3 regions of the Rhizobium sp. EC-SD404 genome follow, and region 2 is predicted to be linked to each of the others. Evidence: riboswitches for the same ligand, from Rfam matches in the RefSeq annotation. Region 2 holds a riboswitch; each other region holds the start of a gene.

The links. A riboswitch is a leader RNA that binds a small molecule or an ion and turns the genes downstream of it on or off. The one in region 2 is predicted to bind cobalamin.
Region 1: another riboswitch for cobalamin. It lies ahead of GC125_RS13535 (HupE/UreJ family protein); the one in region 2 lies ahead of GC125_RS04885 (TonB-dependent receptor plug domain-containing protein).
Region 3: another riboswitch for cobalamin. It lies ahead of GC125_RS07600 (ABC transporter substrate-binding protein); the one in region 2 lies ahead of GC125_RS04885 (TonB-dependent receptor plug domain-containing protein).

What each region holds. Positions count from the first base shown of each region.
Region 1 is NZ_LR701459.1:2,646,482-2,649,754, forward strand. It holds gene znuA (zinc ABC transporter substrate-binding protein ZnuA) at 1-620, shown strand, start outside; gene GC125_RS13535 (HupE/UreJ family protein) at 715-1,323, opposite strand; cobalamin riboswitch at 1,373-1,559, opposite strand; gene mgrA (L-glyceraldehyde 3-phosphate reductase) at 1,620-2,672, opposite strand; gene GC125_RS13545 (DUF2783 domain-containing protein) at 2,740-2,937, opposite strand; gene GC125_RS13550 (FAD-dependent oxidoreductase) at 2,934-3,273, opposite strand, start outside.
Region 2 is NZ_LR701459.1:820,752-824,024, forward strand. It holds gene GC125_RS04885 (TonB-dependent receptor plug domain-containing protein) at 1-1,452, opposite strand, end outside; cobalamin riboswitch at 1,642-1,847, opposite strand; gene GC125_RS04890 (indolepyruvate oxidoreductase subunit beta family protein) at 1,918-3,273, opposite strand, start outside.
Region 3 is NZ_LR701459.1:1,395,624-1,398,896, reverse strand. It holds gene GC125_RS07610 (metallochaperone AztD) at 1-25, shown strand, start outside; gene GC125_RS07605 (class I SAM-dependent methyltransferase) at 130-831, shown strand; cobalamin riboswitch at 1,001-1,196, shown strand; gene GC125_RS07600 (ABC transporter substrate-binding protein) at 1,326-2,339, shown strand; gene GC125_RS07595 (FecCD family ABC transporter permease) at 2,336-3,273, shown strand, end outside.

The sequences.
Region 1 (3,273 bases), 1.8 Mb from region 2:
ACGAACATAGCCACGACGACCACGGTCACGACCATGCCGACGAAGAAGACGCCGCGCATGACCATGGTGACGATGACAATGCCGGGCATGATCACTCCGGGACTGACCCGCATTATTGGCTGGATCCCGAAAATGCGAAGTTGATGGTGGGCGCGATCGTGACGGCTCTGTCTGATGCCGATCCGGACAACGCCGAGGTCTATCGCAGCAATGCGGATGACCTGACGTCGCGGATCGACGAATTGTCGACCGACATCGCCACGACCGTCGAACCGGTTGCCGACCGGCCCTTCATCGTCTTTCATGATGCCTATCGCTATTTCGAGGAGCGGTTCGGCCTTCAAGCCGCCGGCGCGATTACGATCAGCCCGGAAGTGGCGCCGGGGGCGGAACGCATCTCCGAACTGCGCCAGCGCGTGAGCGAGCTCGATGCTGCCTGCGTCTTCGCCGAGCCGCAATTCGAGCCTCGGATCGTCAATGTCGTGATCGAAGGCACAGATGCGAAGGCGGGCGTGCTGGATCCGGAAGGCGCGGAGATCGCCGACGGGCCTGATCTCTACTTCGAGCTTCTGCGCAACATGGCGACGTCGTTCGCGACATGTCTCGGCGAAGAAAGCTGATTACTACGTTTGATTGAAACCCCGACGAAAAAAGGCCCCGACAGCGCTGCCGGGGCCTTTTCTCTGATCGCGTTGATCGCAGTCCGGCGAAATATCAGATGATGCCGGCCACGATGGCGACACCGGCAAGCGCCATCACGCCGCCACCGGCGCGCGCTGCAAGCACGCCCTGCGAGCGCGACAGCTTGCCGATGCCGAGGCCTGCTGCGATGCCCGCAGCATGAAGAAGGGCCGTTGCCGCCATGAAGCCGAGGCCATAGGCGAGCCCCGCGCTGTCCTGAGGCATTTCGGTGCCGTGCGCATGACCATGGAAGATTGCGAAGAAGCCGACGAGAGCCATGGCCGCAGCGACCGGCATCTGGCGGCCGAAAGCGGCGGCTGCGCCGATGGCGACGATCGACAGGCCGATGCCGAGTTCGACGAGCGGCAGGTCGAATGCAAAAGCGCCAAGGATCCCGCCGATCGCCATGGCGCCGACAAAGGCTGCCGGGACGAGCCAGAGCGGCCGGTTCGAGCTGGTTCGGTCAGAGACGAGATACGCCAGAAAGCCGACGGCGATCATCGCAAGAAGATGGTCCAGGCCGCCCAACGGATGCATGAAACCGTAGGTGAAACTTGCATTGTCATGGCTGCCATGACCGGTATGGGCGAATGCCACCCCAGTCGAAAGCGCGAAGGCTGCAAGTGTGGTCAAGATACGCATGTGTTGTCCTTTCGGGGCCCTCCGCCCCACCTTTGGGTCGTATATGCGGCTTTGCCGCGTGGCTGACGGCCGGTCTCCTGGCTCGGGACCAATCCCCTCCGCCTTCCCGATGCAAGAAGCACACCAGTGGCATGATGAAGGGGCGTCGTCCCTGACAGTCGCGGGGGCGGCGCCGGCTTTTCACCGGCTTCCCGTTTCACCTTGAAACTCAAGGCACCGTCGCAACGATTGGTGACAGCGGCTGCGATAAAACACAACCGGTGCCGATGCTCATTTCTTGAGCAAAAGCTGACGCTTCACTTCTTTCTGCGGGCAGGCCCTTTGCGCTCCGCCGATGCCGCCCACAGATTGATATCGGCGTCGCGGGCATGGCTGTCGATTTCGGCAAGCTCGGCATCGGTGAAATCGAGATTGGCGAGTGCACCCACGCAATCCTCCACCTGCGACACACGGCTCGCGCCGATCAGCGCCGAGGTGACGCGGCCACCGCGCAGGACCCAAGCGATTGCCATCTGCGCCAGCGTCTGGCCGCGCTTCTCGGCGATCTCGTTCAGCGCACGGATATTGGCGAGGTTCTTGTCGTTCAGGAACTCCGGCATCAGGGACTTGCCCTGGCTGGCACGGCTGTCGTCAGGTACGCCCTTCAGATACTTGGTCGTGAGCATGCCCTGCGCGAGTGGCGAGAACACGATCGAGCCGATGCCGAGATCATCGAGCGCATCGAGAAGCCCATCCTCCTCGACCCAGCGGTTGAGCATGGAATAGCTCGGCTGGTGGATGATGCACGGCGTGCCGAGGTCCTTGAGGATCGCTGCGGCTTCCCGCGTCCGCTGGGCGTTGTAGGACGAGATACCGGCATAGAGCGCCTTGCCGGAGCGCACGATCTGATCGAGCGCCATCATCGTCTCTTCAAGCGGCGTTTCCGGATCGAACCGGTGCGAATAGAAGATGTCGACATAGTCGAGACCCATCCGCTTCAGGCTCTGGTCGCAGGAGGCGATCACGTATTTGCGGCTGCCCCACTCGCCATAGGGCCCCGGCCACATGTCGTAGCCGGCCTTGGAAGAGATGATCAGCTGATCGCGGTAGCCGGAAAAATCGGTCCGCAGGATTTCGCCGAAAGCCGTTTCCGCCGATCCGGGCGGCGGGCCGTAATTGTTGGCGAGGTCGAAATGAGTGATGCCGAGATCGAAGGCGCGGCGGCAGATGTCGCGCTTGGTCTGATGGGGCGTGTCGTCGCCGAAATTGTGCCAGAGACCGAGGGAAATCGCGGGAAGCTTCAACCCGCTGCGGCCGCAACGGTTGTAGCGCATCGTTTCGTAACGGTTTTCAGCCGGCTGCCATGCCATGGCGCAATCTCCCTTCATGCTTTGAAGCGCGAGGGATAGGCGCTCCGCCGCCAAAACGGAAGAGGCTTCACGCCTTGCGTCGCGCGGCCTCGCGGATCAGCGCAGCGAGCGTCTCGCCATCGCCGATGGCGTTCGCCATCAGGAGAATGAGCCGTGCGTTGAAGCGCTGTGCCTCTTCGGTCGAGAGCGTCCGTTGCGCCGCCATTAGCTCGGCATAGAAGCGATCGCCGGCAGGTCCGAGCCGGTCTTGCAGAAGATCGGTCATTGGCCGGCTCCAAGCGTGCGTTTGTGGGCGACGGCAATGTCGTCGGCGCTGGGCGCGACAAACGCTGCCGCGACGTGCTGGTCCGGCCGAACGAGATAGGTGAAACCCTGTCCAAGCCGTTTGAGGGCGTGCCCCTCCAGATCGATCAGGCAGTCTTCGCCGGCCGAGGCATCGGCCACGACCTGGATGACCGGCAAGCCGTTTGCAATCGGCCGGTCCCGCTCCGTGGTCAGCACGCAGAAATCGCCGCCGATTTCGTTGAGCAGCCAAGTCGATCGGTTGCCTTTGAGCACCGGCGCATCGGGCAGAACACTGCCCGGTTTGACGGGAGCGTCT
Region 2 (3,273 bases):
GTCCTGATTGAAATAGGTGAGATCGACGATGAGCGCTCCACCGAGGAAGCCTTGCTCGATGCCGATATCGAACCCGATGCTTTCTTCCGGAACGAGATCGGGGTTTCCGACGAAGCTTTCCGGATCATAGCCGAATTGCTCGATGAAGGTGGGATTGGTGACGCCCGTCCCGATCGAGGAGTGCAGACGCGTGAGCGTGCCCGGAACGGCCCAGGCACCGCTGAGGCTGAACGTCGTGGAATCGGCGAAGCGGTCGTTCAGATCGTGACGGATCGCGCCATTCAGAAAGAACTGCCCGAGATACTCGCCGCGATATTCGGCAACGAACGAGTTCCCATCGCGGCTCTGGCGTTCGGTCAGGTGAGACGGCAGGTAGGTTTCCCGCTCGAACTCGTACCCGCCTGTGATCTTGTGCGTGGCGTCGAGCAGGTTCGGCGTGTCGAACGCATAGGTCGCCTGATAGGAAACGGTGACGCGGTTGCCGTCGCTGGATGTTGCAAGCGCTCCATCGGTGAAGTTTTCACGGAACGTGTCGTTGCCGGAGATTCGCAGATTTTGCGTCCAGGCGCCATCGGCAGATTCATGCGTAAGCCCGAGCGAACCAACAAGCTCTTCTGTAGCCGTTTCCTCGTCGCCATCGACGACCAGGCCGACGAACGGGCCCGGCAGGAAGTCCGGCGGTCCGAGCGTCTCGAAATTCTGCGGATCGAGTTCGCTGCGGCGATTGACGTAGCGAAGCGTGCCGTCGAGCGTCAGCCCCGGCATCAGGTCATAGGCGAACCGGCCGTTGAGCGTGGCATTGCGGTCGCCGTCCTTCTCCGAGCCGAACGGCGAGACATTGTAGCCGTCGCTGCGTCGGAACGTGGCGCCGAGCGACAGATCGAAATCGTCGCGCCCGCCACTCAGCGTGACGCCGCCGAGCACGGTGCCGTCGGTTCCGGTCTCGCTCCGTACGTTCGTCCTGAAGCCGCCACGCTCGCCGCGCTTGGTGATGACGTTGATGACGCCCGAGAGCGCGTTGGACCCATAAAACGCGCTTTGCGGCCCACGCAGGACCTCGATACGTTCGATGTCGGACGTCATGAGGCTGCCGAAATCAAACTCGCCGGCCGCCGTGTCGCTGACGTCCACGCCGTCGATCATGACGATGACGTGGTTGGCTTCCGCGCCGCGTACGCGCACCTGCGTCTGCGCCCCGATCGATCCCATGCGGGAGACGGACAGTCCGGGAACCGTGCGCAGGATATCGGCAACCGACGTGACCTGGCTTCGCTCGATATCCTCGGCAGTGATCACGGTGAAGGCGCGGCCGGATTTTTCCTGGGCCACGGGTGTCAGCCCGTCGGTGACCAGCAGACGGTCGAGAACGGTAGTGGTCTCGGCATCCTGAGCGTTGGCAACGCCGACAGCTGCCAGCAGGATCGCGCCTGCTGGAATGAATATTCTAAGCAATGTGTCTGCCCCTTCGGGTCATGGAACGGCACGGAGGCACGCTCCCGGTTTCATCAGAAACCGCAGACGGACGGACGGCAGAGGCGATATGCACAAAGGCTCACCAAAGGTCGCACCCGGCGTGCGGCAACACTCTTTCAAATGTCACCGCCACGGACGACCGCGCATGGACCACACCCCGTGTCCACGCATGGGTGACTGGAACAGGCAGGTCTCCTGACTTCCGCGTCAACGCTCCATCTTCCGCCTTCCCGAATGTGCGAACACACCCAGTGGCATCGTGGAAGGAAGCTCGGCGGCTACAGTTGCGGGGGCAGTTGCGGGATTGGCCAGATGGCCGAACCGCATTCCCTTTTCATCCACCCGAAGGTGAAACCCGTTCCGAGCACACGTTTAGGGGTGGGCGTTCCTTGGGTCAATCCGCCGGCTCGCCCATGCTGGGAAATCTTCGCTCCAAGAGATTCTTTAGAGCGTCTCGATCGTTTTCAGAGCGCCATCCAGGGCCTTGCCTTCCTCGTCGAGAAGGGCGGCTTCGCGCAGACGCCGCAGCCAGTCGGCCGCATCCTCCCGGTGGCGGATCATCGGCAGACCGTCCATGACGCGTCGGTACTTCGACAGGCCGCGCTCGTGCGTGTCGGAATATCCCTTGATCAGGCGCCGGCATTTCAGCACCTCGACGGCCAGATCGTAATTGATGTCGCGGACCGACAGCGCCGTTTCCAGCCATTGCGTCATGTGCTTCATCTCCACCTCGTGGCGGAGCAGGCGTCGTCGCGCGGGCTTCAAGGTCGCAATCCCGTAGAGCATGCCGAAGCCGACGATGCCGTCGGTGCGGATGCGGCGGCCGCGGTTGAACACCTTGTCGAGGGCGCCGAACACCCTTGGGCTGTTCTCGATCCAGCGTCCGAGCCGGACAGGCAACGTGCCGCAGATTTCCTGCATGCGCGGATGAAAATACTCCGTCACATGGGCGATGGCGTCGCCGCCGATCCCCTGTTCGCGCCGCAGCCGCGCTTCGCGGCTCGCACGGGTCTTGAGGTCGGCCACGCGAATGATGTCGTCATAGACCATCGCGTTGGCGATGTATTTGGCGGCCTCGATCGACAGCCGCCATTCATGCGCAGCATCGTCGGTAGCGATGACCTTCTTGAGATGGTCGAGATAGTCTCGGCCGTAGGCGAGATCCTGGTAGTCCACGACCTTGCGTAGACCACGACCGGCCATGTCCTGCACGGGAGCAGGGAGGTCGCCGATCATGTTGCGCAGCGTGCGCCATTCGGAAACCAGCGCTTCGGGACCTTCCGGATCGCGCGCTTCGGCTTTCACCGCTTCGGGAACGGCGACCGACGGTGTCTTTCCGCCTGCAAGCGCAAGGTCGCACGCGGCATTGAACGCCCGCAGGCTCGCCTCGACGCCGCGGCCGGAACGCCGGATGGTCGCCTCGTAGGCGTCGCGCTCGAAGGGCAGGGCGCCGCTGCCGGCAAGGGCTCCGAACAGGCTGGACGAAATCACGCTGCCAGCATCGACCGCGACCTGCTCCATGTCGAAGCAGACGAGGCGATGTGCGGCGGCGGCAACGGCTTCCGTCACGCCAGGTGAGTCCGCGCGGCCATCGCCTGGCACGATCTTCTCGGAAACTGCGAGGACCCGGTGGGCCGAGGCGATCAGCGTCGTGCGATCCGGCGTCACGAAGCCGCGCATGACGGCGCGCCCGGCTTCCATGAGTTCCGCGGCGATGAGGATATCGACGTCGCCGGGAGCAGGGCTCAGCGAGAAGATCGGGTCACGTCCGGTGTCGGGCGCCATTTCGACGTAATAGAT
Region 3 (3,273 bases), 570 kb from region 2:
ACACGAGAACCACAGCCACGATTGAGGGCTGCTCCATTTGCGCTCGGTCAATAGGCCGGGCGCTCCGGCTGTATTGAGCTGCTCACAGCACAGAGTGGCTCGTCATTTCCTGGATGAAAGAATTTCAAAATGCCCAATCCTCACACACCCGCAGCAGAGAGCTTTTTCAGCAGCGAGCTGGCACGCCGCTATGATGAGCGTAACAGCGAGCTCGGCGAACTCAGCGCCGGTATGCATTTTGCCATTCGGCTGGTTCTGGACGACCTGCCATCCGACGCGCGCATTCTCTGTATCGGAGTCGGAACCGGCGCGGAAATACTGTCGCTGGCTCGATCTCACGCGGATTGGCGCTTTGTCGGTGTCGATCCATCGGCCGAAATGCTCGCGGTGTGCCGCGAGAAGCTGACGAGTGCCGGCCTGCTCGACCGGTGCGAACTGATCACCGGATACATCGATGACGTGCCGGCCGATAAGGGGTTCGACGCCATCGTCACGGTCATGGTCGCGCATTTCATATCTCGCGATGATCGACCGAACTTCTATCGAAACGTCTATGACCGCCTCAGGAGCAGTGGGTATTTTGTCAGCACGGAAATCAGTGCCGATCTGGAAGCAGCTGACTTCCCGCCCATGCTGAGGGACTGGGCGCGAATACAGGCATTGATGGGTGCCACTCCGGAAGCCCTGCGCAATTTGCCCATGATCCTCCGCAACGAACTCAGCCTGTTGTCGCCCGAAGCGACCGAGCAGCTTCTTCAAGAAACAGGCTTCAATCCACCCATCCAATTCTTTCAGACGTTTCTTGTCCACGGCTGGTACTCAACCAAATGACGGACCCTGTTGATCGACATGATCGATATGCTGCGCGATCGCGGCTCTCAGGAAGTTCATGAACGCTTCGGCTCTATCGATTGCATCGGCTTCGTCCCATCCCGTTGGCGTCGGACCGATCGTGATCAAGAGTGTCTCTGTTTCAGCATTGTGCACGCGGGACGATTGAGTTACCGCTGTCGGTGTCGGTTTCCGAAAGGAAATAACAGGGAATTCGCAGGCGACCTCGGTCGTCAAACGAAACTGCCCCCGCAACTGTAGGCGGCGAGTACTCCCCCAAAAATCCACTGGATCGGTTGATCTGGGAAGGAAGGGGTGTGCAGCGACCCGTCAGTCAGGAGACCTACCGACACGCTTGAACGTTAACGCCGGCGGGGTGTCCGGAGGGGAAGTCGTGTGTTTGCAGCCACAGGCCGATTGCGCCGAGCCAACTTTCAATCACATCGTCCTCAGCCGGATTCCCGTCTCTTCAACACAGATCGGGGTCGATCCAAATGAACAACGTTTCTCTCGCCGTGGCGGTCATTTCCGTCGCGATCCTTTCGGCGTCCATATCAGCAAACGCGACGGACTATCCGCTGCAGATCGAAAACTGCGGGCATACACTCACTTTCGATGAAGCACCCAAACGCTCGGTCGCCGTCGGCCAGTCCGCCACCGAAATGCTCTACGCGCTTGGCCTCGCCGAAACCGTTCAGGGAACTTCGGTCTGGTTCAATGACATCAGCGGCGAATTTGCTGAGACAGACGCGAAAATTCCAAGACTTGCGGACAATGAGCCCAGTTTCGAAAGCGTCTTATCCACGCAACCGGAACTCGTTGTGGCGCAGTTTTCAAGCCAGGTCGGCGAGCAAGGCGGCGTCGCCACGCGCGAACAGTTTCACGAGCTGGGCGTTGAGACCTACGTGATGCCGGCTGACTGCGTCGGAAAGGATAACTCTGTTGGCGACGGTGTAAGAAGCGACAGTTTCGATGTCGAGACCGTCTATGAAGCGATCGCCGAACTGGCCACGATCTTCGATATCGAAGATCGTGGAGAAACTCTGACCGCTGAACTGAAGCAGCGCCAGGAAGCTGCCACCGCCCGCGCAGAGCAACTCGGACTTGGCGATGTCAGTGGCGTATTCTGGTTCTCCAGCGTCGAGGCAGGTTCCGATCCCTTCGTGGCCGGGCAACGCGGCATCCCTGCCTCCATGATGGCGACGCTCGGAATGACGAACGTTGTGGAATCGAAGGAGGAATGGCCCACGGTCGGCTGGGAGACGATCGCTCGCGCTGACCCAGATGTCATCATGATCGCCCGCATGGACAGGCGGCGTTACGCGGCGGATGATTTCGAAAGCAAGCTCGAGTTCCTGAAATCGGATCCTGTCACGAGCCAGATGACCGCGGTCAAGAACGATCGGATCATCATCGTCGACGCCCATGCCGTCCATGCATCGGTCCGCATGTTCGAAGGCTTGGAAGCGATGGCGGATGGCCTCGAAAACGCAGGTCTCGCGCAATGAGGCTTCTGGCGGCCGGCGGGCGACGTTCATGGAGCGGCGGCAGCATTGCTCTGCTGACTTCGGGGGCGATCGTGCTGATGCTGGCCGCCATCCTGGCCGGGACGGCTATCGGGGAAACGCCCATCTCGCTTGGCAGCGTTTTCGCCACCCTGGCCAATCGCCTGGCTGGCGGAGGCTATGCCGTGCCGCCGATCGACGAGGGCATCATCTGGAACTACCGGCTGACGCGTGCGATCGTGGCGCTCTGTTGTGGCGCGGCGCTCGCCGTTTCGGGTCTCGTGCTGCAGAGCCTTCTGCGCAACGCGCTTGCCGATCCTTACATCCTGGGTATTTCCGCCGGCGCATCCACAGGCGCCGTGGGGGTTATGGTCGCTGGCCTGGGGGCAGGCCTCATCTCCATCTCGCTTGGCGCCTTCATGGGCGCCATTCTCGCCTTCGCTTTCGTAGCAATCCTGGCCCAGGCCGCGGGTGGCGGCGCTGCACAACGAGCCACCGGCTTGATCATCTTGGCGGGCGTCGCGGGCTCTCAGCTTTTCAACGCGATCACCTCATTCGTCATCGCGCATTCCGCAAGCGCAGAGCAGGTCCGCGGCATCACGTTTTGGCTGCTCGGCAATTTGAGTTCGGTGCGTTGGCCGGACGTCCAGCTGGCATTTCCAGTGGCGCTCTTTGGGATACTCTTCTGCTGCTGGCACCGCCGCGCCCTCGATGCATTCGCATTCGGCTCGGAATCGGCGGCCTCGCTCGGCGTACCGGTACGCCGCATTCAGATCATGCTGGTTGGCACCGTGGCTCTCATGACGGCGACGATGGTGAGCATCGTTGGATCGATCGGCTTTGTCGGCCTTGTCATCCCACACGCCGCCCGTTTTCTCGTCGGGGTTCGGCACGGACGCCTCTTGCCGGTTTCGGCAATTACCGGCGGGCTGTTCCT